DNA from 3 places in the Shinella sp. HY16 genome. Region 3 is predicted to be linked to each of the others. Evidence: predicted binding sites of a transcription regulator. Region 3 holds the regulator's gene; each other region holds the start of a gene.
The links. Region 3 encodes LexA, which represses DNA repair genes until DNA is damaged. Its sites were predicted from a motif close to TGTTCNNNNTGTGTTCNG; they were not measured.

Region 1 (6,643 bases), on a different contig from region 3:
CCTGTGTCTTCCAGCCGGGTTTTGCGCCCCGGCCGAGGCCGAGGTGGCGGAAGTTTTCGAAAAGGTCCTGGCCGCGCGAGCGGAAGTCACGGGCCGCGGCCATGGTTACATTGCCGGGGTCGAGTGCCAGCATGACGGAGGTCTCCATGTCGCCGGCATGGATGCCGTGGGTGCGCTCGACATCGGAATAGACGCCCTCGGGCATGCCAAAGCCGAACCAGTTGACCGAGAAGGCCAGCATGTCATGGGCAACGCGCAGCTGGCGGGTCACGACGTCCATGACCGGAATGTTGCCGCCATGGCCGTTGAGGAGGACGAACTTGCGGACCCCCGAGCGCGCCACGCTGGCGCCGATTTCGGTCAGCACGCGGATCAGCGTTTCGGCCGAAAGGGTGAGCGTGCCGGGATAGTCGATATGCTCGTCGCTCTTGCAGACGGCCTGCGTGGGCAGGAACAGCACTGGACTATCCTCCGGCAGGGCTTTTGCGAGGCGGCGCGCCACCCCGTCGACGGTACAGCTGTCGACGGACATCGGCAGGTGCGGTCCGTGCTGCTCGATGGCTCCGATGGGCAGGACGGCGATGAGGCGTCCCCGATCGAGCGCTGCGAAATCACGGCTGGAATAGTCGGCCCAGAAGCGCTTCATCGGGAAGCCTCCATGCCGTTACGGATACCCGTTGATGACAGAAGTTCCATCTTGCTCCTCCTCTTCCTCCGAGGTTAGATAAACAAACTCATAGCAAATGGTCAAACTATTTGGTATGTTCTTTCCGGATGTTACGGTAAGCTTTTGATTATCATCATGTTTATTCGTGGCTTTCTGCCGCCGGGAGGGTGGTTGGAATGCAGTCTGGGAGGGATTTATGAAACGACCGCGCCTGCTGATCACCCGTCCCTTGCCGGCCGCCGTGCACGAGCGGGCCGGCGCCCTCTTCGACCTGACGATCCGCAAGGACGCCGGCGCCACGACGGCGGCAGAGCTTTCCGCCGCGCTCCGCGATCACGACGCGATCCTGCCTTCTCTCGGCGATGTCTTCTCGCCGGCGGTGTTTGCCGATGGGGCATTGCCGCGCTGCCGCATCCTTGCCAATTTTGGCGCCGGGGTCAGCCATATCGACCTTGCGGCAGCGGCGCGCGCAGGCATTGCCGTCACCAACACGCCGGGGGCCGTCACCGGCCCGACAGCCGACCTTGCGATGCTGCTCCTCTTGATGACCGCGCGCCGTGCGGGCGAGGGGGAGCGGCTGGTGCGGTCCGGGGCATGGAAGGGCTGGCATCCCGTACAGCTTCTTGGCCGGGATGTTTCCGGCAGCACGATCGGCATTGTCGGCATGGGGCGTATCGGGCAGGAGGTCGCCCGCCGCGCCGCTGCCGGTTTCGGCATGCGGGTGCTGTTCCACAACCGCTCGCCGAAGACCGTGTCCGGCATGGACGCGACACAGGTGCCCCTGGACGATCTGCTGCAACGCGCCGATTTTGTCGTTCTGACCGTGCCGGGTGGCAGCGAGACGCGCCACCTGATCGACGAGCGTGCCTTCGCTTTGATGCGGCCTGAGGCGCATCTCGTCAACGTCTCGCGCGGCGAGGTGGTGGACGAGGTGGCCCTGATCCGCGCGCTCGAATGCCGGCAGATCGCCGGGGCGGCGCTCGATGTCTATGAATTCGAGCCCGCCGTGCCGGCCGCCCTCCGCGAGCGTGACGACGTCGTTCTGCTGCCCCATCTCGGTTCGGCGACGCAGGCGGCACGCGCGGCGATGGGCATGACGGCGCTCGACAATCTGGAGGCCTTTTTCCGCGGCGATGCGCCGGAAAACCGGGTCGCGTGAGCAGGAGCGAGGGGAGGACGACATGAACCACATAGCGATCCTGGGAGCAGGACAGGCCGGGTCGTCGCTGGCGGCCAAACTGCGGGTCCTTGGTTTTGGCGGGCGCATCACGCTCATCGGTGAAGAAGACACGCTGCCCTACCAGCGCCCGCCACTCTCCAAGAAATACCTGATGAAGGAAATGACGCTGGAGCAGCTGCACCTGCGGCCCGAGCGGTTCTACGCGGACAACGACATTGCCCTGCGGCTCGGTGAAAGGATCGTCGCGATCGACCGCGCCGCGCGGCAGATCCGTCTCGATGACGACCGCGTATCTTATGACCAGCTGGCGCTGACGACCGGCGCGACGCCGCGTTCGCTACCGGCCGCGCTCGGTGGCGACCTGTCCGGCGTCTATGTGGTGCGCAATCTGGCCGATGTCGATCGTATGGCCCCGGAGTTCCGCGAGGGGCGACGGGTGCTGGTCGTCGGGGGCGGCTATATCGGGCTGGAGGCCGCGGCGGTGGCGGCCAGGCTCGGCCTCAAGGTGACACTCATTGAGGCGGCGCCCCGTATTCTCCAGCGCGTCGCCGCGCCGGAAACTTCCGATTATTTCCGGAGCCTTCATGCCGGCAACGGTGTCGAAATCCTCGAGGGCACCGGCCTGGCTGGGCTGGAACGCGGGGAGGCGATCTCGGTGGTGTTAGCGGATGGCTCACGCCGGGAGGTGGACTTCGTCATCGCCGGCATCGGCGTGACGGCCAATGACGGGCTCGCGGCGGCGGCGGGTCTCGCCTGCGATGGCGGTGTTATCGTCGATGCGCATGGCAGGACAGGAGATCCCGCCATCTGGGCGGCCGGTGATTGCGCGCGCCTGCCCTATCGCGGTGACATGATCCGGCTGGAGAGTGTGCAGAACGCCATCGACCAGGCTGAAGCCGTCGCGGCCAATATGCTGGGTGCGGCGATGGATTATGTGCCGAAGCCCTGGTTCTGGTCCGACCAGTATGACGTGAAGCTGCAGATCGCCGGCCTGAACACGACATTTGACCGGGTTGTGGTGCGATCGGGAGCGAACGAGAAGGCACGTTCGCACTGGTATTTTCGCAAGGGCGTGCTGCTTGCCGTCGATGCGATGAACGAGCCGCGCAGCTATATGGTGGGCAAGCGCTTGATCGAGGCCGGGCGTTCACCCTTGCCGGAGCAGGTGGCCGATACGGGTTTCGATTTGAAAACCCTGATATGACGGGTTCAAGCCGTGTTCCACCGTGCGGTCTGTCTGGCGCGGTGGTGCAGGCCGTACGGCGTTCTGATGCATTCATGCGCGCGCCGTCTGGGCCGGTTGCTTGACGGCGCGCAAAAGAACATATAGTGAACATTTATGAAGAAATCGATGAAGCAGCGCTTAGCGATCCTCTCGGATGCCGCCAAATACGATGCCTCGTGCGCTTCGAGTGGAACGGTGAAGCGGGACTCCATGGAAAGCGGCGGGCTCGGCTCGACGGAGGGAGCCGGAATTTGCCATGCCTATGCTCCCGACGGCCGATGCATTTCGCTTCTCAAGATTCTTCTCACCAACTTCTGCATCTTCGATTGCGCCTATTGCATCAACCGCTCGTCCAGCAATGTGGAACGAGCCCGGTTCACGCCAGAAGAGGTGGTCTGGCTGACGCTGGAGTTCTACCGCCGCAACTATATCGAAGGGCTGTTCCTGTCGTCGGGCATCATCCGCTCGCCCGATCACACAATGGGAGAGATGGTGCGCGTGGCGCGGGAGCTGCGAACGGTGCATGGATTTGGCGGCTACATCCATTTGAAATCCATCCCCGATGCCGCGCCGGAACTGATCGAGCAGGCGGGGCTTTACGCCGATCGCCTGTCGCTCAACATCGAGCTTCCGACGGATGCCGGCATCGGCCGCTTCGCACCGCAGAAGCGCCCGGAGGGAATTCGCCGTGCGATGGGCGACCTGCGCCGCAAGATCGAAGCGGCGGATGAGCCGACCTTACAGTCGAAACGACGCAAGCGCTTCGTGCCGGGTGGGCAGAGCACGCAGATGATCGTCGGGGCCGACGGTGCGGATGATGCAACCATCCTGAAAACCAGCGCCCGGCTCTATGGCAGCTACGGACTGAAGCGTGTCTACTATTCCGCCTTCAGCCCCATCCCTGACGCCTCCCGTGCGCTTCCGCTGATCAAGCCGCCGCTGGTTCGTGAACACCGGCTCTACCAGGCCGACTGGCTCTATCGCTTCTACGGTTTCGGCGTCGACGAGATCACGGCATCAACCGGCGGCATGCTCGATCTCGACATGGACCCGAAGCTCGCCTGGGCTCTCGCCAATCGCGATGCGTTTCCAGTGGATGTCAACCGGGCCGAGCGGGAACGGCTGCTGCGCGTGCCTGGCTTCGGCACGAAGACCGTGGAGGCCATTCTTTCCAGCCGCCGCCTCCGCCGTCTGCGGCTGGAGGACCTGGCAAGGCTCGGCGTTTCGCTGCGCAAGGTACGTGCCTTCATCGAAACGGACGGTTGGACGCCCCGCCGCCTTGCCGACCGGGCCGACCTGAAGGCGTTCTTCGCACCCAGGCCGGTACAGCTTTCGCTGCTCTGATGCACAGGGTCTTCCTTCTCGGCCGCGGTGACTTTGCCGAATGGCGGGATGCGGCCCGCGCACTCGCTGCCGCCGGTGTTGCACCGCGGGAGGTGGAATGGCGGACGTCGGGGGAGAACGAGCTCTTTGCGGCGGGGCAGAACCTGCCGAAAGCCTTGCCTCGGGCGCGGGCGCTCACCGTTCCCGCCGGTTTTCTGGAGTTGGCCGAGGCGGTCGTCTGCCATACCGAACCCGGCCGTTTCCATCTCCTCTACAGGCTGCTCTGGCGCCTGCAATCCGACAGGAACCTTCTCGCGCTGCCGGCGGACGAGGATGTTGCCCGGGCACGGCTGCTTGCCAGAAATGTTCATCGCGATAGCCACAAGATGACGGCCTTCGTACGCTTCAAGGAGGTTTTCGGAGAAGCGGTGGGCCGCCGCCGGTTCGTCGCCTGGTTCGAGCCGTCGCATTTCGTGGTTGCCCGCACGGCGCCTTTCTTCCGTCGACGCTTTGCCGATATGGACTGGATGATCGCCACCCCGCGCGGGTCGGCGCGCTGGGATGGCGAGACCCTGGCCTTCGATCCGCGCCCTTGTGAAAATCCCGGCCATGACGACCCGACGGATGACCTCTGGTGCACCTACTATGCGAGCATCTTCAATCCGGCCCGGCTCAAGGTGAAGGCCATGCAGACGGAGATGCCGAAGAAGTACTGGCGCAACCTGCCGGAGGCGGCGCTGATTCCAGGCCTCATCGCCCATGCCGAGGCGAATGTGCGCGCCATGGCCGAACGCGCCGCCAGCGATCCGCCGCTCTTTCACCATCGTCTCCAGGATGCCGCCCCGACATTGCCGCAGGTCAGGCTGGAAAGCCCGGGCACGCTTGATGCGCTGCGCGAAGAGGCAGGACGGTGCACGCGGTGCCCGCTGCATTGCGCCGCCACGCAAACCGTATTTGGCGAGGGGCCACAGGGTGCACGGATCATGATGGTCGGGGAGCAACCGGGTGATCAGGAGGATCTTGCTGGCCGTCCTTTTGTCGGCCCGGCAGGCAGGGTCTTGGACGCCGCGCTGCACGAGGCGGGCATCGCCCGCGACAGTCTCTATCTGACGAATGCGGTAAAGCACTTCAAATATGTCCCTCGTGGCAAGCGCCGTCTTCACCAGCGACCGGACAGGGGCGAGATCGAGCACTGCCGGTGGTGGCTTGCCAAGGAGATCGATGCTGTCCAGCCGAGCCTTGTCGTCACGCTCGGCGCGACCGCCCTCCATGCGCTGAGCGGAGAGCGCCGCCCGCTCAGTGAAGTTCGCGGCAAGCCGATCGCCATGGAAGGCGCGCGGTTGCTCTACCCCACAATCCACCCATCCCATCTGCTGCGCCTTCCGGACGGCGCGGAACGGTTGAGGCAGCATGCCCTTTTCGTTGAGGATCTGCGTGCCATCCGGGCTATGATCGAGCGGGCGCATTCCCTTTGCTGAAGGAACCGGTGGTGCGGCGTTTGGCTTCAGGGGGCGTTGCGCCGCCTTCTCGATAAAAGTCGTTCCCTGCCCGGCAATTTATGGGTTGCCTCATGCCAGCCGGGATCTCAACCGGTTGCGACCCGGAGAAGCCGTCTTTGGATGGGGAAAGGTGCCGTTCCGTCAGGCGTTGTCGCGCTCCCAGTACCAGGCGGCATAGGTGCGCTTGCGATCGTGCCCGCGGCCCTTGAGGAATGCGCGGACAAGCCGGACATCCTCCCGCTCGCAGGCGACCCAGACGAAGGCTTCTTCATCCACGGCAGCAAGTGCCTCTATCACCGTCTGCGCGAGCATGTTCTTGTTGCCCGCCGGGTAGCTGGCGCGGTGCAGCCAGCGTATGTCGAGCGTTCCGGTGGTCGGCAGCGGCTGCTCTTCCGCCGCATCCGCCACCTCTATGATCGCCTGCATCCTCGTGCCTTCGGGCGCTTCGGCGGCGATGCGGGCGATGGCGGGCAAGGCGCTTTCGTCCCCGGCAAGGAAGATGGTTTCGGCCTGCGGAAGGTCGCCGCCGCCGGGGCCGAGCAGGGCGAGCCTGTCCCCCCGGCTGCGCATCCCGGGCGAAATCCGCGCCGGGTGTCGCAACGCCAGGCAGGGGATGCTGCAGGAAGTCGACCGAGAGTTCGCCGCGCTCGGCGTTGACGGCGCGGATCGTGTAGACGCGCACGAGCAGCGCATCCTCGCCCTCCGGCCAGGCAATGCGGCCGTCATCGCGCAGCCCCGGCCAGACCGGC
Region 2 (6,643 bases), on a different contig from region 3:
CCTCCGGCAGCCTGCTCGTCTTCATCTCGGCGATCGGCTACTACATCACCCCGGCGCTGATCGGCGGGCCGGGCGACCAGATGATCTCGTCCATCATCGCCTTCTACGCCACGGGCTCGGCGAACTGGGGCATGGCCGGCGCCCTTGGCGTCGTTCTGCTCGTCGCAACGCTGCTGCTCTACAGCGTCTATGCGCGGCTCTCCTCCGATGAACCGGGGAGGCGCTAGGCCATGTCGATGAAATTCGCCAAGATCACCTTCGCCACGCTGGCGATCCTCTTCCTCGTCGCGCCGCTCATCGCCATCCTGCCGCTCGCCTTCACCTCGAGCGTCATCCTCACCTATCCGATCCCGTCCTGGTCGCTGCGCTGGTTCGAGGAACTGTTCACCGCCGATGCCTGGCGGCGGGCGATCATCAACAGCCTGATCATCGGTACGGGCACGACGCTGCTTGCCACGGTGCTCGGCACGGCCGCCTCGCTCGGGCTGCGCAACCGTCTGCTCTTCTTCCGCGGCTCGATGCGCACGTTGTTCCTGCTGCCGATGGTGGTGCCGGCGGTCGTGCTCGGCGTCGGCATGCAGGTGCTGCTCGCGGGCTTCGGCCTGACGAACAGCTATGCCGGCGTCATCATCGCCCATACGGTCGTCGCCGTGCCCTTCGTGGTGGTCAGCGTCACCGGCGCGCTCGCCGGTATCGACGAGCGGGTGGAGCTGGCGGCGCAAAGCCTCGGCGCATCGCCCGCCACCGTCTTCCGGCGCGTGACGCTGCCACTTGCCATGCCCGGCGTGCTCTCCGGCGCGGTGCTCGCCTTCGCGACCTCGCTCGACGAGGTCGTGCTGACGCTCTTCGTCGCCGGCCCCAACCAGCGCACGCTGGCCCGGCAGATGTTCTCCAGCATCCGCGAGAATATCAGCCCGGCCATTGCCGCCGCGGCCTTCCTCTTCATCGCCGCGACGGTCGCGATCGGCCTCATCGTGGTGCTGTCGCGCTCCATGCTGGCGAAACGGCGTTAGGCTGTGCGTTTCAGTGTATTGGCCAGAACCTGGTAGATGCGTGGTTCCAGCATGTGCGCCACATTGAAGCGCATGAAGCCGGCGGCGCTCTGCGACACGCTGAAGACGTTGCCGGGGGCCAGCACGACACCCTCGGCAACGGCTGCCTGTGCGATCTCGCTGGAATCCAGCCCCTCCGGCAGCCGGCACCAGAGGTTGAAGCCGCCGCGCGGCTGGAGCCAGGGCGTGATGCCGAGCCGCGAAAGCCGTTCCGCCACCTCGCGCCGGGCGCGCACCAGCTTGCGGCGCAGCTCCTCCATGTGCTTGCGGTAACCACCGCCGGCAAGCATATGGGCGATGATCTCGCTGGACATCGGGCTCGGCCCGCCGAAGTTGGTGGCGATCTGCAGATCGACCAGCCCCTCGATCCAGTCCGGCCGTGCGGCGATGTAACCGCAACGCGCCGAGGCGGAGAGTGTCTTGGAGAAACTGCCGATGCGGATGACGCGGTCGAGCCCATCGAGCGCGGCAAGCCGGGTGGAGGGCTCCGGCTCGAAATCGGCAAAGATGTCGTCCTCGACGATGATCGTCTCGCTGCCGGCAGCAGCGTTTAGCAGCCGGTGCGCCACCTGTGGCGACAGCGTAGCGCCCGTTGGATTGTGGATCGCCGAATTGGTCACATAGAGGCGCGGCCGCTCTGCCGCGAGCACGGCCTCGAAGGCGGCGATGTCGGGGCCTGACGGCGTATAGGGCACGCCGATGACCGTCACCTGATGGGCCTTCAGCAGTGCCTGGAAATTGAAATAGCAGGGGTCGTCCACCAGCACCGTGTCGCCCGGGCGCAGCAGGAAACGGCCGATCAGGTCGAGCGCCTGCGTGCCCGTGCTCGTCAGCATCAGCTGATCCGGCCCTGCGGCAATGCCTTCCTCCGTCAGCCGGCCGAGCAGCAGCCGGCGCAGAAACGAAGAGCCGCGCGTGCTGCCGTAGTAGGCGATGAGATCGCTGTCGCCGCGCGCAAGGCTGCGGATCGCGCGGCGCAGCGCCTCGTCTGGCATCCAGTCCGCCGGCAGCCAGCCGCAGCCGGGCTTGAGCACCACTGTGTCGGCATCGAGCGATTGCCGCGACACCCAGAACGGATCGACCGCACGCGCCTTCGGTGTCGCCGCTTCCGCCAGCTTCAGTGGGGGCAGAGCGCTCTGCGAGACGTAGAAGCCGGAACCGCGCTGCGCCCGGATCAGCCCTTCCGCCGCCAATCGGTCATAGGCCTCCACGACGGTGGAGGGCGAGACACCCATGCTCGCGGCGAACCGGCGGATGGACGGCAACCGATCACCCGGCGTGAGCGCACGGCTGGCGATGCGGTGGCCGATGGTCGCCATGACCTCCGAAATGCGCGTGTGCGGTGTTGTGTCAGTCATGATTTCTCATTTTTGTACTGGTTCGCATGTGGGTACAGTTTGGAGAAATTGTACTGCACTGTTTCTGTCTTTTCCAGCCTTGCAAGCCTAGGAAGGCAGGACTGTTCCTCTGGAATAAAGCCGCTTCCGCAATGTCAGTCAGGAAGAGGTTTGACGCTCCATGGCAACAGCTCTGCACAGGAAAGGCATGAGATCGATGAGAACATCCATGGAAGGCTGGGGCAGCGGGCTGACCGGCGTCATCATTTTCAGCGGTTCGCTGCCGGCGACCCGCGTGGCGGTGGCGGATTTCTCGCCGCTGTTCCTGACGTCGGCGCGTGCGGTCATCGCGGCTCTTCTTGGTGCGGCGCTGCTCCTTGCCCTGCGCCAGCAGAAGCCGTCGCGCGACACGCTTTTTTCGCTGGCGATCGTCGCGCTCGGCGTCGTCGTCGGTTTTCCGCTACTGACGGCGCTGGCGCTGCAATATGTCACCTCCGCCCATTCCATCGTCTTCGTCGGGCTGCTGCCGTTGGCGACTGCCTTTTTCGGTGTCCTGCGCGGCGGAGAGCGGCCGAAGCCGCTGTTCTGGCTGTTTTCCGGCATCGGCAGCGCCACGGTGGTGGGCTTCGCGCTGAGTTCGGGCGGGGACGTCTCGCTCGTCGGCGACCTGCTGATGGTCGCCGCCATCATCGCCTGTGGTCTGGGCTATGCGGAAGGGGCGAAACTTTCGCGCACGCTCGGCGGCTGGCAGGTCATCTCCTGGGCGCTGATCCTCTCTCTGCCGTTGATGGCGGTGATCGCCCTCTTCTCGCTGCCCGCGACATTCTCCGGCATTGACGGCGCCGCCTGGGCGGGGCTTGCCTATGTCTCGGTCTTCAGCATGCTGATCGGTTTCGTCTTCTGGTATCGGGGCCTTGCGCTTGGCGGCATCGCGGCCGTGGGGCAGCTACAGCTGCTCCAGCCCTTCTTCGGTCTCCTGCTTGCCGCCGGCCTGCTGCATGAGCGTGTGAGCCCGTTGATGCTGGTCACGACGCTCGCCATCGTGCTGTGCGTTGCCGGCGCGCGCAAATTCGCGCGGTAGCGAAAGCTGCCCGGGACCGGCAGCCCGCGGCGTTCGGGGAATGGAGGTGGCGGGCGAAATCTGCTATGGCTCTTGCCAGCGGCTCGTGCCTTCGGCGATAGTGTCGGGCGGAACGGCCTGGGAGAGCTGGATGGCGGCAGATGTTCGGACGTCGAAGGAGATGAACGGTGCCCTGGCGCCGAAGGCGCTGCGCGTCGGCTTCATCCTGTCGAAAAGTTTCACCCTGTCCGCCTTCGCGCTGTTCGTCGATACGCTGCGGCTGGCCAGCGACAGCGAGGATCGCTCGCGCCGCGTCCATTGTGACTGGGACGTTTTGAGCAGCACACGCAACTTCATCACCTCGTCGAGCGGCATCCAGGTCGCCCCGACCGCGCCCTTCGCCGATCCCTCCTGTTTCGACTACATTGCCGTCGTCGGCGGTCTCCTGTCGGTGGAAGAGCCCATAGACAGCTATGCCCAGGCCTATCTGCGCAAGGCGGCCCAGGCCGGCGTCGGGCTGATCGGCCTCTGTACGGGCAGCTTCATCCTGGCCGAGGCGGGCCTCCTCAAGGGGCATACGGCCTGCGTCAGCTGGCTGCACCACCGTGATTTCCGCGGCCGTTTTCCCGATATCGAGGCGACGTCGGAGCAGATCTTCCGTTTTGACGGCAAGGTTGCCACCTGTGCCGGCGGCAGCAGCGTTGCCGATCTTGCCGCAACGCTCGTGCGCCACCACGTCGGTGAGGCGGCCGAGCGCAATGCGCTGGAAATCCTGCAGATCCGCCACCGGCGCGATGCGACCGACGTACAGCCGCGCAACCCGCTCGGCCTTGAAGCCCGCGATCGCCGCGTGCACCTCGCCATCATGATGATGGAACAGCACACCGAGGACCTCCTGTCGATCGACAGCATCGCCACCATGACGGGCGTCTCCCGCCGCCAGCTCGAGCGGCTGTTCGAGGGCGATATGGGGGCTTCGCCGAGCGCGATCTACATGAAGATCCGCATGGCCGCCGCGCTCACCATGGTGATGCGCACCAACAAACCGTTGATCGAGATCGCGCTCGAGACCGGTTTCGAAAGCCTGTCGCACTTCACCCGCCGCTTCCGTGCCGCCTTCGGCGATACGCCCTCGCAGATCCGCCGCGACGGCCGCCGCCAGGCGGGCTGAGGGGCAAAACGCCCGGCCGCCGGGAACCAAGCCGCGCGAAAACCGTTCGGTCTCTATTGCTGACAAGAGACTGTAACGGGAGACCGCAATGGCAAGCACCAACGACGTCCAATCCCAGATTTCTGCCCTGCGCGCAGAGATCGCCCAGCTCCAGAAGGACCTTGGCGAGCGCGGCAGCGAAGCCTATGAGACCATCCGCGACCGCGCCGGGAATGCCGTGGAGGCTGCTCGTCCGGCCGTTCGTTCGGCAACGAGATATGTGCGCAACGAAGGTGCCGCCGTCGCGCAGGCGGCGCGCGAGCATCCCGCCGCACTCTCCACGGTCGTCTTGACCGCAGGCCTTGCCGGTGTCGTCCTCGGCTATCTGCTCGGCTCGCTTGAAAGCGAACCGCCGCGCCGGCAGCGCTGGTTCTGAACCGACAAAAGCCCGGCTTGGCCGGGCTTTTTCATGCTGTGAGGAAACGGGGGCAAGACGCGGGTTTCCCTGGTTTTCCCGTATCCCCGGGCACGCATGTCACCGGTGGCGAAGACCGAAGAGATAACCGATGAAGGCGGCGCCGGCCAGCGCGGCGAGCGGGTTGGCCTGAATGGTCTGGCGCACCTCGTCCCGCAGCGATTCCGCCTTGGCGACCGCCAGCTGGCCGGTTCCTTCGGCGATCAGCCCTGCGGATTCTTTCAGCCGGCTGATTTCCGCCTTCAGGGCCTCGATCTGCTCGTTCACCGTCGCTTCCGCCGCTGCCGCGCGGGCGTCTTCTGAAATGCTGTCGCGCCCCTCAACGACGCCGAGCGTACGCTTTCCGGTGCTCTTTTCGTCAGCCATGGACATGTCTCCTGGATTTGATGGAATGGCGAAAGGGAGAACTTTTGCCGCGCCACTTGGTTCCCGCCGATGATTCAAACTGTGATCTTTCCGGCGCGATCAGGCGATTGACTCTTACGGAATTTGAGAACAAAAAGAGAACATATAGCCTTTCAACCGGGAGCTGCCAAGCCGATGTCCGCCTCCGCCCATGCCGTTGTCGCGGACCTGCGCGACCGCATCCGGCAGTTCGACGGCCGCGCCCAGCGCGACCGGGCGGTGCTGCCCTTCGGTGTGCCCGAAATCGACGAGCGGCTGCCGGGCGGCGGGCTGGCGCTGGCCAGCCTGCACGAGATCTGCGGTGGCGGTGACGATGCCGTCGAGGCCAGCGCCGCCATGCTCTTTGCCGCCGGCATCGCCGCGCGCACCAAGGGGCAGGTGCTCTGGTGCCTGACGCGGCCCGATCTTTTCGCGCCGGCGCTGGCGCAGGCGGGGCTTGCGCCGGGCCGTGTCCTCTATGTGGAGGCGGGTGACGAGAAGAGCCTGCTCCTCTGTTTCGAAGAGGGGCTGCGCCATGGCGGGCTCGGGGCCGTCGTTGCCGAGGTGGCGCGCCTGTCGATGACCGCCTCGCGCCGCCTGCAGCTTGCCGCGGAGGCCGGCGGCACGCTCGGTCTTGCCCTGCGCCGCTTCCGCCACCGCAAGGAGACGGAGGCCCTTGCGCAGCCCTCCGCCGCGGTGACGCGCTGGCGGGTCTATATGCGGCCCTCCGTTTCCCTTCCCGTGCCCGGCATCGGCCGGGCGCAATGGCTGTTGAAACTGGCCCGTTGCCGGGCCGGCGAGGCGGCGGACTTTGATGTGGAGGCCACCGATGCCGAGGGTCGTATCGCTTTTTCTTCCCGGCTGGCCGATCGATCGCCTGCGGCGGGCGCTCGGCACTTCGGCGCCGCCGCCGGATAGCAGGCTCGTGCTTGTCGGCCGTGACGGCGCGCGCCGCATCCTGACGGCGGTGAGCCGGCCGGCCGAGCAGGCGGGCCTGCGCGTCGGCATGCCGCTCACCAAGGCCCATGCGCTGCTGCCCGGGGTCCTCACCATGCCGGCCGACCCCGTGGCCGATGCCGCCGCCTTGGGCCGCCTCGCGCTCTGGGCGCTGCAGCACTATGCACCCATCGTCGCCCCGGACGCGCCCGACGGTCTCGTTATCGATACGACCGGTGCCGATCACCT
Region 3 (6,643 bases):
TGACCCGGCCTTCCGCGGCGTCAACGGCCAGTTCGACCGCATGGCCTTCTCTTCCGTCCTGCGCAATGCCGGCCTCCGGGAGAACGATTACATCAACAACCGCAGCCAGGTGGCGATCCGCGCCCAGGTCGTCGAGGCCGTTTCCGACGGCTACAAGGCGCCCGACGTGCTGACCGCAGCCCTGCGCCAGTACCGCAGCGAAGCCCGCACCATCGACTATCTCATCCTGAGCAACGCCAATATCGACCCGGTCAAGGCACCGGGCGACGACGTGCTCGCCCCCTGGTTCGAAGAGAACAAGGCCAAGTACCGCGCGCCGGAATATCGCAAGGTCGTCTATGTCTCGCTCGAGCCGAAGGACATCGTCGACACGGCCGCGATTACCGACGAGGTACTTCAGGCCGACTATGAGAAGAACAAGGACAAGTACCGCACGCCGGCCACCCGCACGATCGAGCAGCTGACGTTTGCCGACCGCGTGAGCGCTGACGCGGCTGTCGCCAAGCTCGCATCCGGCACGACCTTCGACGCCATCGTCGCCGAGCAGGGCAAGACGGCCGCCGACGTGCTGCTCGGTGATTTCACCGAAGCGAACGTGCCGGACCAGAAGTTCGCCGCACCCGCCTTCGCTGTCGCTGAAAACGGCGGCACGACCCCGGTCATCGACGGCACATTCGGCCCGATCATCCTGCGCGTGACGAACATCCGCCCGGAAAACACCAAGACCTTCGACGAGGTGAAGGAGGATCTGCGCAACGAGCTGGCGCTGAGCGAGGCCGCCGATGGCATTCTCGCCGTACACGACCGGCTGGAAGATGCGCGCGCCGAAGGCCTCGGCCTTGCCGAAGCCGCGGCCAAGAACAACCTGAAGGCCGTGACGATCGACGCCGTCGATGCGCAGGGCAACGACCAGAAGGGTGAAGAGATCACCGGCCTGCCCGAAAAGGCCGCCCTTCTCGGCGAGGTCTTCAAGACGGATGTCGGCACGGAAACGCAGCCGATCAATGTCGGCCGCGAGGGTTATGCCTGGTTCGAGGTGCTCGACGTGATCCCGGACCGCGACCGCACGCTGGACGAGGTGCGCGAGCGCGTGGTCGCCGACTGGACCGCCGAGCAGCAGCGCCAGACACTCGCCAAGAAGGCCGAAGAGCTGGCCGAGCGCGTGCGCAAGGGTAGCGACATCGCCGCCATTGCCGGCGAACTCGGCATGGCCGTCGAGAACAAGGCGGGCCTCAATCGCGGCGCCCAGGATCCGGTGCTGAGCCCGGTGGCCGTCGCTGCCGCCTTCGCAGGCCCGCTCGGCCACGTCGCCAATACGCCCGGTGTCGACGGTGAAGGCCAGATCCTCCTGAAGGTGACGGAAGTGAACGCCGAGACCGCCACCGACGCGCTCTCCGGCGACGAGCAGCAGATCGCCGCCGTCGCCCGTGCCAGCGGCGACGACATCCTCGACCAGATGGTGAGCGCCCTGCAGACGTCCTACGGCGTTTCGATCAACCGCACGCTCGCCGAACAGAGCATCGCGCGATAGGGAGACGGCAACCGCATGTCCGACCTGAAACCCTATATCGCCAAGGTTGCCGGGGGCGCGACGCTGGACCGCGAGGACGCCCGCGGCGCCTTCGAGATCATCATGTCCGGTGCCGCCACGCCCTCGCAGATCGGCGGCTTCCTGATGGCGCTGCGCGTGCGCGGTGAGACCGTCGACGAGATCTACGGCGCCGTAGGCTCGATGCGCGCCCGCATGCTGCCGGTCAATGTTCCCGCCGATGCTGTGGACATCGTCGGCACGGGCGGCGACGGCGCCGGCACCTACAACATCTCGACGCTCGCGGCGATCATCGTCGCGGGCGCCGGCGTTCCGGTCGCAAAGCACGGCAACCGGGCGCTCAGCTCGAAGTCGGGCACGGCGGACGCCCTCTCCTGCCTCGGCGTAAAGCTGGACATCGGCCCCGCGGAGATCGCACGCTGCGTGCACGATGCCGGCCTCGGCTTCATGTTCGCGCAGCTGCACCATCCTGCCATGAAGCATGTCGGCCCGTCGCGCGTCGAACTCGGCACGCGCACGATCTTCAACCTGCTCGGCCCGCTTTCGAACCCCGGCAGCGTCAAACGCCAGCTGCTCGGCGTCTTCTCGCCGCACTGGTTGCTGCCGATCGCCGAAGTGATGCGCGATCTCGGCTCGGAGAGCATCTGGGTTGTGCATGGCGAAGGCCTCGACGAGATCACCACGACGGGCACGACGAAGGTCGCCGCGCTCGAGGATGGCAAGATCCGCACCTTCGAACTGACGCCCGCCGATTTCGGCCTTCCCCAGGTGGCACTGGACGACTTGCGCGGTGGAGACGGCGCGCACAATGCCGCCGCCCTCCTGTCCGTGCTCGGCGGCGCACACATGCCTTACCGGGACATTTCGCTCGCCAATGCCGCGGCCTCGCTCGTCGTCGCCGGCAAGGCGGAAACGCTCAGGGACGGCATGCGCCTCGCCACCGAAGCGCTGGAAAGCGGGCGTGCGCGTACCGTTCTGGAACGCCTTGTCGCAGTTTCCAACGAAGGCCAGGCGGAGTAGGATTGTCCATGACCGATATCCTGAAGAAGATCGAAGCCTACAAGCTGGAGGAAATCGCCGCCGCCAAGGCGCGTGTTTCCCCCGCCGAGCTTCGCGCGCGCATCCGCGACCAGGAGCCGCCGCGAGGCTTCTTTGCGGGCCTCAAGGCGAAAAAGGCGGAAGGCCGCTTCGGCCTCATCGCCGAGATCAAGAAGGCAAGCCCCTCCAAGGGCCTCATCCGGCCGGATTTCGATCCGCCGGCGCTGGCGAAGGCCTATGAGGCCGGCGGAGCCGCCTGCCTTTCCGTTCTCACGGACACACCGAGCTTCCAGGGTGCGCCGGAGTTCCTGACAGCGGCGCGGGCGGCCTGCGCCCTGCCGGCGCTGCGCAAGGACTTCATGTTCGACGGCTACCAGGTGCTGGAAGCCCGTGCCTGGGGTGCGGACTGCATCCTTCTCATCATGGCCTCGCTCAGCGACGACGATGCGAAGATGCTGGAAGACGCCGCCTTCGCGCTCGGCATGGATGTGCTCATCGAGGTGCATGATGCGCCGGAAATGGAACGCGCGCTGAAGCTCAAGTCCAAGCTCGTCGGCATCAACAACCGCAATCTGCGCACGTTCGACGTGGATCTTGCCGTTTCCGAAAAGCTCGCAAGCATGGTGCCGGATGACCGCCTGCTCGTTGGCGAGAGCGGCATCTTCACCCATGCGGATTGCGAACGCCTCGGCAAGGTCGGCATCTCCACCTTCCTCGTCGGCGAAAGCCTGATGCGCAAGGATGACGTGGCGGCCGCCACCCGCGAGCTCCTTACCGGCTCGGCCGGCATGCTGGCAGCGGAATGATGGCGGTCTCGAAATGACGGGCGAGGCCCGCACGCTCACGCATATCGGCGCGTCCGGCGAAGCCAACATGGTGGATGTCGGCGGCAAGGCCGAGACGGTGCGCATCGCGGTTGCCGAAGGGTTCATCCGCATGGCGCCGGCAACGCTGGACCTCATCCTCAAGGGCGACGCCAAGAAGGGCGACGTGATCGGTACGGCGCGGCTTGCCGGCATCATGGCCGCCAAGCAGACCGCCAGCCTCATCCCGCTCTGCCATCCCCTGATGCTGAGCAAGGTCGCGGTCGACATCCGCGAGGACCGCAGCCTTCCGGGACTGCGGATCGAGGCTATGGCCAAGCTGACCGGCCGCACCGGCGTGGAGATGGAGGCGCTCACCGCCGTCAGCGTCGCCTGCCTCACCATCTACGACATGGCGAAAGCCGCAGACCGCGAGATGGAGATCGGCGGCATCCGCCTCGTCGAAAAATCCGGCGGCCGCTCCGGCGACTACCGGCGCGGAGACGCAGGCTGATGTCGCTGCTGCCTGTCGAAGACGCCCTCCATCGCCTGCTTTCGGCCGCCCGGCCGACGCAGCGGACAGAGCTGGTCCGCCTGCATGAGGCGGATGGCCGCGTGCTTGCCGAGGATGTTGCTGCCAGGCTGACGCAGCCGCCCTTCGACAATTCCGCGATGGACGGTTATGCCGTGCGCCACGCGGATATAGCCACGCTCGGCTCGATCCTGAGCGTTGCGGGCATGTCGTCCGCTGGCCACGCCTTCCAGGGCACCGCAGGCCCCGGCGAGGCCGTGCGTATCTTCACCGGCGCCCCGCTGCCGGCCTTCGCCGATACCGTGCTCCTGCAGGAAGATGCCGAGGTTCTGGAAGACGGCCGCATCCGCACCACCTTCCTCACACCGAAGGGGCGCCACATCCGCCCGCGCGGCCAGGATTTTTCCGAAGGCGAAATCGTCCTGAGGGCCGGGGACGTGCTCGATGCCGGCCGCCTGACGGTCGCGGCAGCCATGAACCATGCGGCGGTGACCGTCTATACACGCCCGCGCATCGCCGTGCTCGCCACCGGCGACGAGCTTGTGTCGCCGGGCACGCCTCCAGGCGCCAGCCAGATCATTGCATCCAACACCTACGGCGTCGCCGCGCTCGCCCGCGCGGCAGGCGCGGAGGTGATCGACCTCGGTATCGTCGGCGACGACAAGGACGCGATTCTGAACGCCGTGCGCCACGCGCTGTCGCTCGGTATCGACGCGCTCGTCACGCTCGGCGGCGCCTCCGTCGGGGATTTCGACCTTGTGCAGCCCGTGCTCGGCGAAGCCGGCATGGACCTCGATTTCTGGCGCATCGCCATGCGCCCCGGCAAACCCCTGATGGTCGGCCACCTCGGCGACGTGCACGTCGTGGGCCTGCCCGGCAACCCTGTTTCGAGTCTCGTCTGCTCGCACCTCTTCCTCGTTCCCCTCGTGCGCCGCCTCGCCCGCCTTCCCGCGGAAAACCGCGAACGTCCGGCCATCGCCGCCGTGCCGCTCAAGGAGAACGACCACCGGCAGGACTATGTTCGCGCACGCATTGCCCGCGACCCCGCCGGAGACCTGCTCGTCACGCCCCTCGACAAGCAGGATTCCTCCATGATGAAGGCCTTCGCCGCATCCGAGGGCCTTCTCGTCCGCGCACCCCACGCTCCGGCGGCCCCTGCAGGCGCGCCCTGTACAGTGCTTCTCCTGCGCGAACCATCCGCCTGAACAGTACTATTATTGTTTCAGCAGCCCCTTGCAGAACACATATGGAACAGATAGTGTCTGTTCTGGATTTGTTTCACTCGATTCTCGGTGGAGGGGCCATGCTCACGCGGAAACAACAGGAACTTCTCCTGTTCATTCATGAACGGATGAAGGAGTCCGGTATTCCTCCCTCCTTCGACGAGATGAAGGACGCGCTGGATCTCGCGTCGAAATCGGGCATCCACCGCCTCATCACGGCGCTGGAGGAACGCGGCTTCATCCGGCGCCTGCCGAACCGGGCCCGCGCGCTCGAGGTGATAAAGCTTCCCGAAGCCTATACCCAGAGCCTGCAGCCGCGCCGCGGCTTTTCACCTGCCGTCATCGAGGGCAGTCGCGGCAAGCAGCCCCCCGCTCCCGTCGCCGCCCCGCCGCAGCGCACGCCCATGGCCGAGGTTTCCTCATCCGTCTCCGTTCCTGTCATGGGCCGCATCGCTGCCGGCGTGCCGATCTCCGCCATCCAGAACAACACCCATGACATCACCGTTCCAGCCGAGATGATCGGCAACGGCGATCACTATGCGCTGGAGGTCAAGGGCGATTCGATGATCGAGGCCGGCATTCTCGATGGCGACACGGTGATCATCCGCACGGCGAGCAGCGCCAATCCCGGCGAAATCATCGTGGCGCTTGTCGACGACGAGGAAGCCACGCTGAAGCGCTTCCGCCGCAAGGGCGCGTCGATCGCGCTCGAAGCGGCAAACCCCGCCTACGAGACCCGCATCTTCGGGCCGGACCGGGTAAAAATCCAGGGCAAGCTGGTTGGCCTCATTCGCCGCTATCACTGATCGCCCGGCGGATCGAAACTGCCTGTGCGCCAGTCGTAGCTGCGGTGGCGGGCCCAGGGCCGGTCGAGACTTTCCACGGCTGGTGTGACCTGCGCAACTGAAAAGATGTTGGATAGGCCTTCGGCGTCCGGGTGGATTTCGAGGGCGCCGGTTCGCCTCAGGTGACGCGCCGTCACCAGGCGCGCACCCGAGCGGCAAGCCTTGAGCCGCAGGGCCAGGGACACGACGACGAGGTCGGCAGCGTCGCAGGCCGTGCCCAGGAAGGCGACGTCGTCGAGGGTCACGATCCGCCAGCCGCTTGGCGAGACGGCGGCACAGAATGCCTTTGCCTCGCAGACGAAGCCATTGCCGGCCCGGGCCTCCGCGAGCGCGGACGCCATGGCGTCCCTCGCCTTCTGCCGGTCGGCCCTGCGCCGGGGCTTGTTTCGGCTTTCTGCAGCACCCGTGGTGCTGACGGCTTCTTCAAGGGTCAAGCCGGCGCTTCTGCGGATCTCCGGTTTTACAAGTTCGCCGAGCCGAAGGGCGCGCCGCCACTGCGAATAGATGAAGTCTGGCGGTCTTGCCCGGTTTGTGGCGACGGTTTCGCCGCGAAGGATGGCAACGAGGCGGCCATCCTCGGACACCAGCACTTCCGGCGTGGCACCTCCAGCCGGAAAGCAGGCGATGGCGAGGCCGATCCCGACAAGCAGCGT

Region 1: a site for LexA is predicted at 3,166-3,183, ahead of K0P03_RS23405 (putative DNA modification/repair radical SAM protein). Genes of this name have one in related genera too.
Region 2: a site for LexA is predicted at 5,566-5,583, ahead of K0P03_RS27890 (ImuA family protein). Genes of this name have one in related genera too.

The regions. Positions count from the first base shown of each region.
Region 1 covers NZ_JAHYXL010000002.1:627,587-634,229, forward strand. The annotation lists gene K0P03_RS23390 (creatininase family protein) at 1-646, opposite strand, end outside; gene K0P03_RS23395 (2-hydroxyacid dehydrogenase) at 864-1,826, shown strand; gene K0P03_RS23400 (NAD(P)/FAD-dependent oxidoreductase) at 1,849-3,051, shown strand; gene K0P03_RS23405 (putative DNA modification/repair radical SAM protein) at 3,187-4,416, shown strand; gene K0P03_RS23410 (UdgX family uracil-DNA binding protein) at 4,416-5,873, shown strand; partial or broken gene K0P03_RS23415 (DUF2218 domain-containing protein) at 6,036-6,643, opposite strand, start outside.
Region 2 covers NZ_JAHYXL010000003.1:316,630-323,272, forward strand. The annotation lists gene K0P03_RS27855 (ABC transporter permease) at 1-227, shown strand, start outside; gene K0P03_RS27860 (ABC transporter permease) at 231-1,013, shown strand; gene K0P03_RS27865 (aminotransferase-like domain-containing protein) at 1,010-2,410, opposite strand; gene K0P03_RS27870 (DMT family transporter) at 2,607-3,470, shown strand; gene K0P03_RS27875 (GlxA family transcriptional regulator) at 3,601-4,620, shown strand; gene K0P03_RS27880 (hypothetical protein) at 4,709-5,035, shown strand; gene K0P03_RS27885 (hypothetical protein) at 5,135-5,440, opposite strand; gene K0P03_RS27890 (ImuA family protein) at 5,615-6,376, shown strand; gene K0P03_RS27895 (DUF6504 family protein) at 6,288-6,643, shown strand, end outside.
Region 3 covers NZ_JAHYXL010000001.1:1,776,147-1,782,789, forward strand. The annotation lists gene K0P03_RS09075 (peptidylprolyl isomerase) at 1-1,531, shown strand, start outside; gene trpD (anthranilate phosphoribosyltransferase) at 1,547-2,569, shown strand; gene trpC (indole-3-glycerol phosphate synthase TrpC) at 2,578-3,393, shown strand; gene moaC (cyclic pyranopterin monophosphate synthase MoaC) at 3,407-3,904, shown strand; gene K0P03_RS09095 (molybdopterin molybdotransferase MoeA) at 3,904-5,127, shown strand; gene lexA (transcriptional repressor LexA) at 5,226-5,951, shown strand; gene K0P03_RS09105 (ComEC/Rec2 family competence protein) at 5,945-6,643, opposite strand, start outside.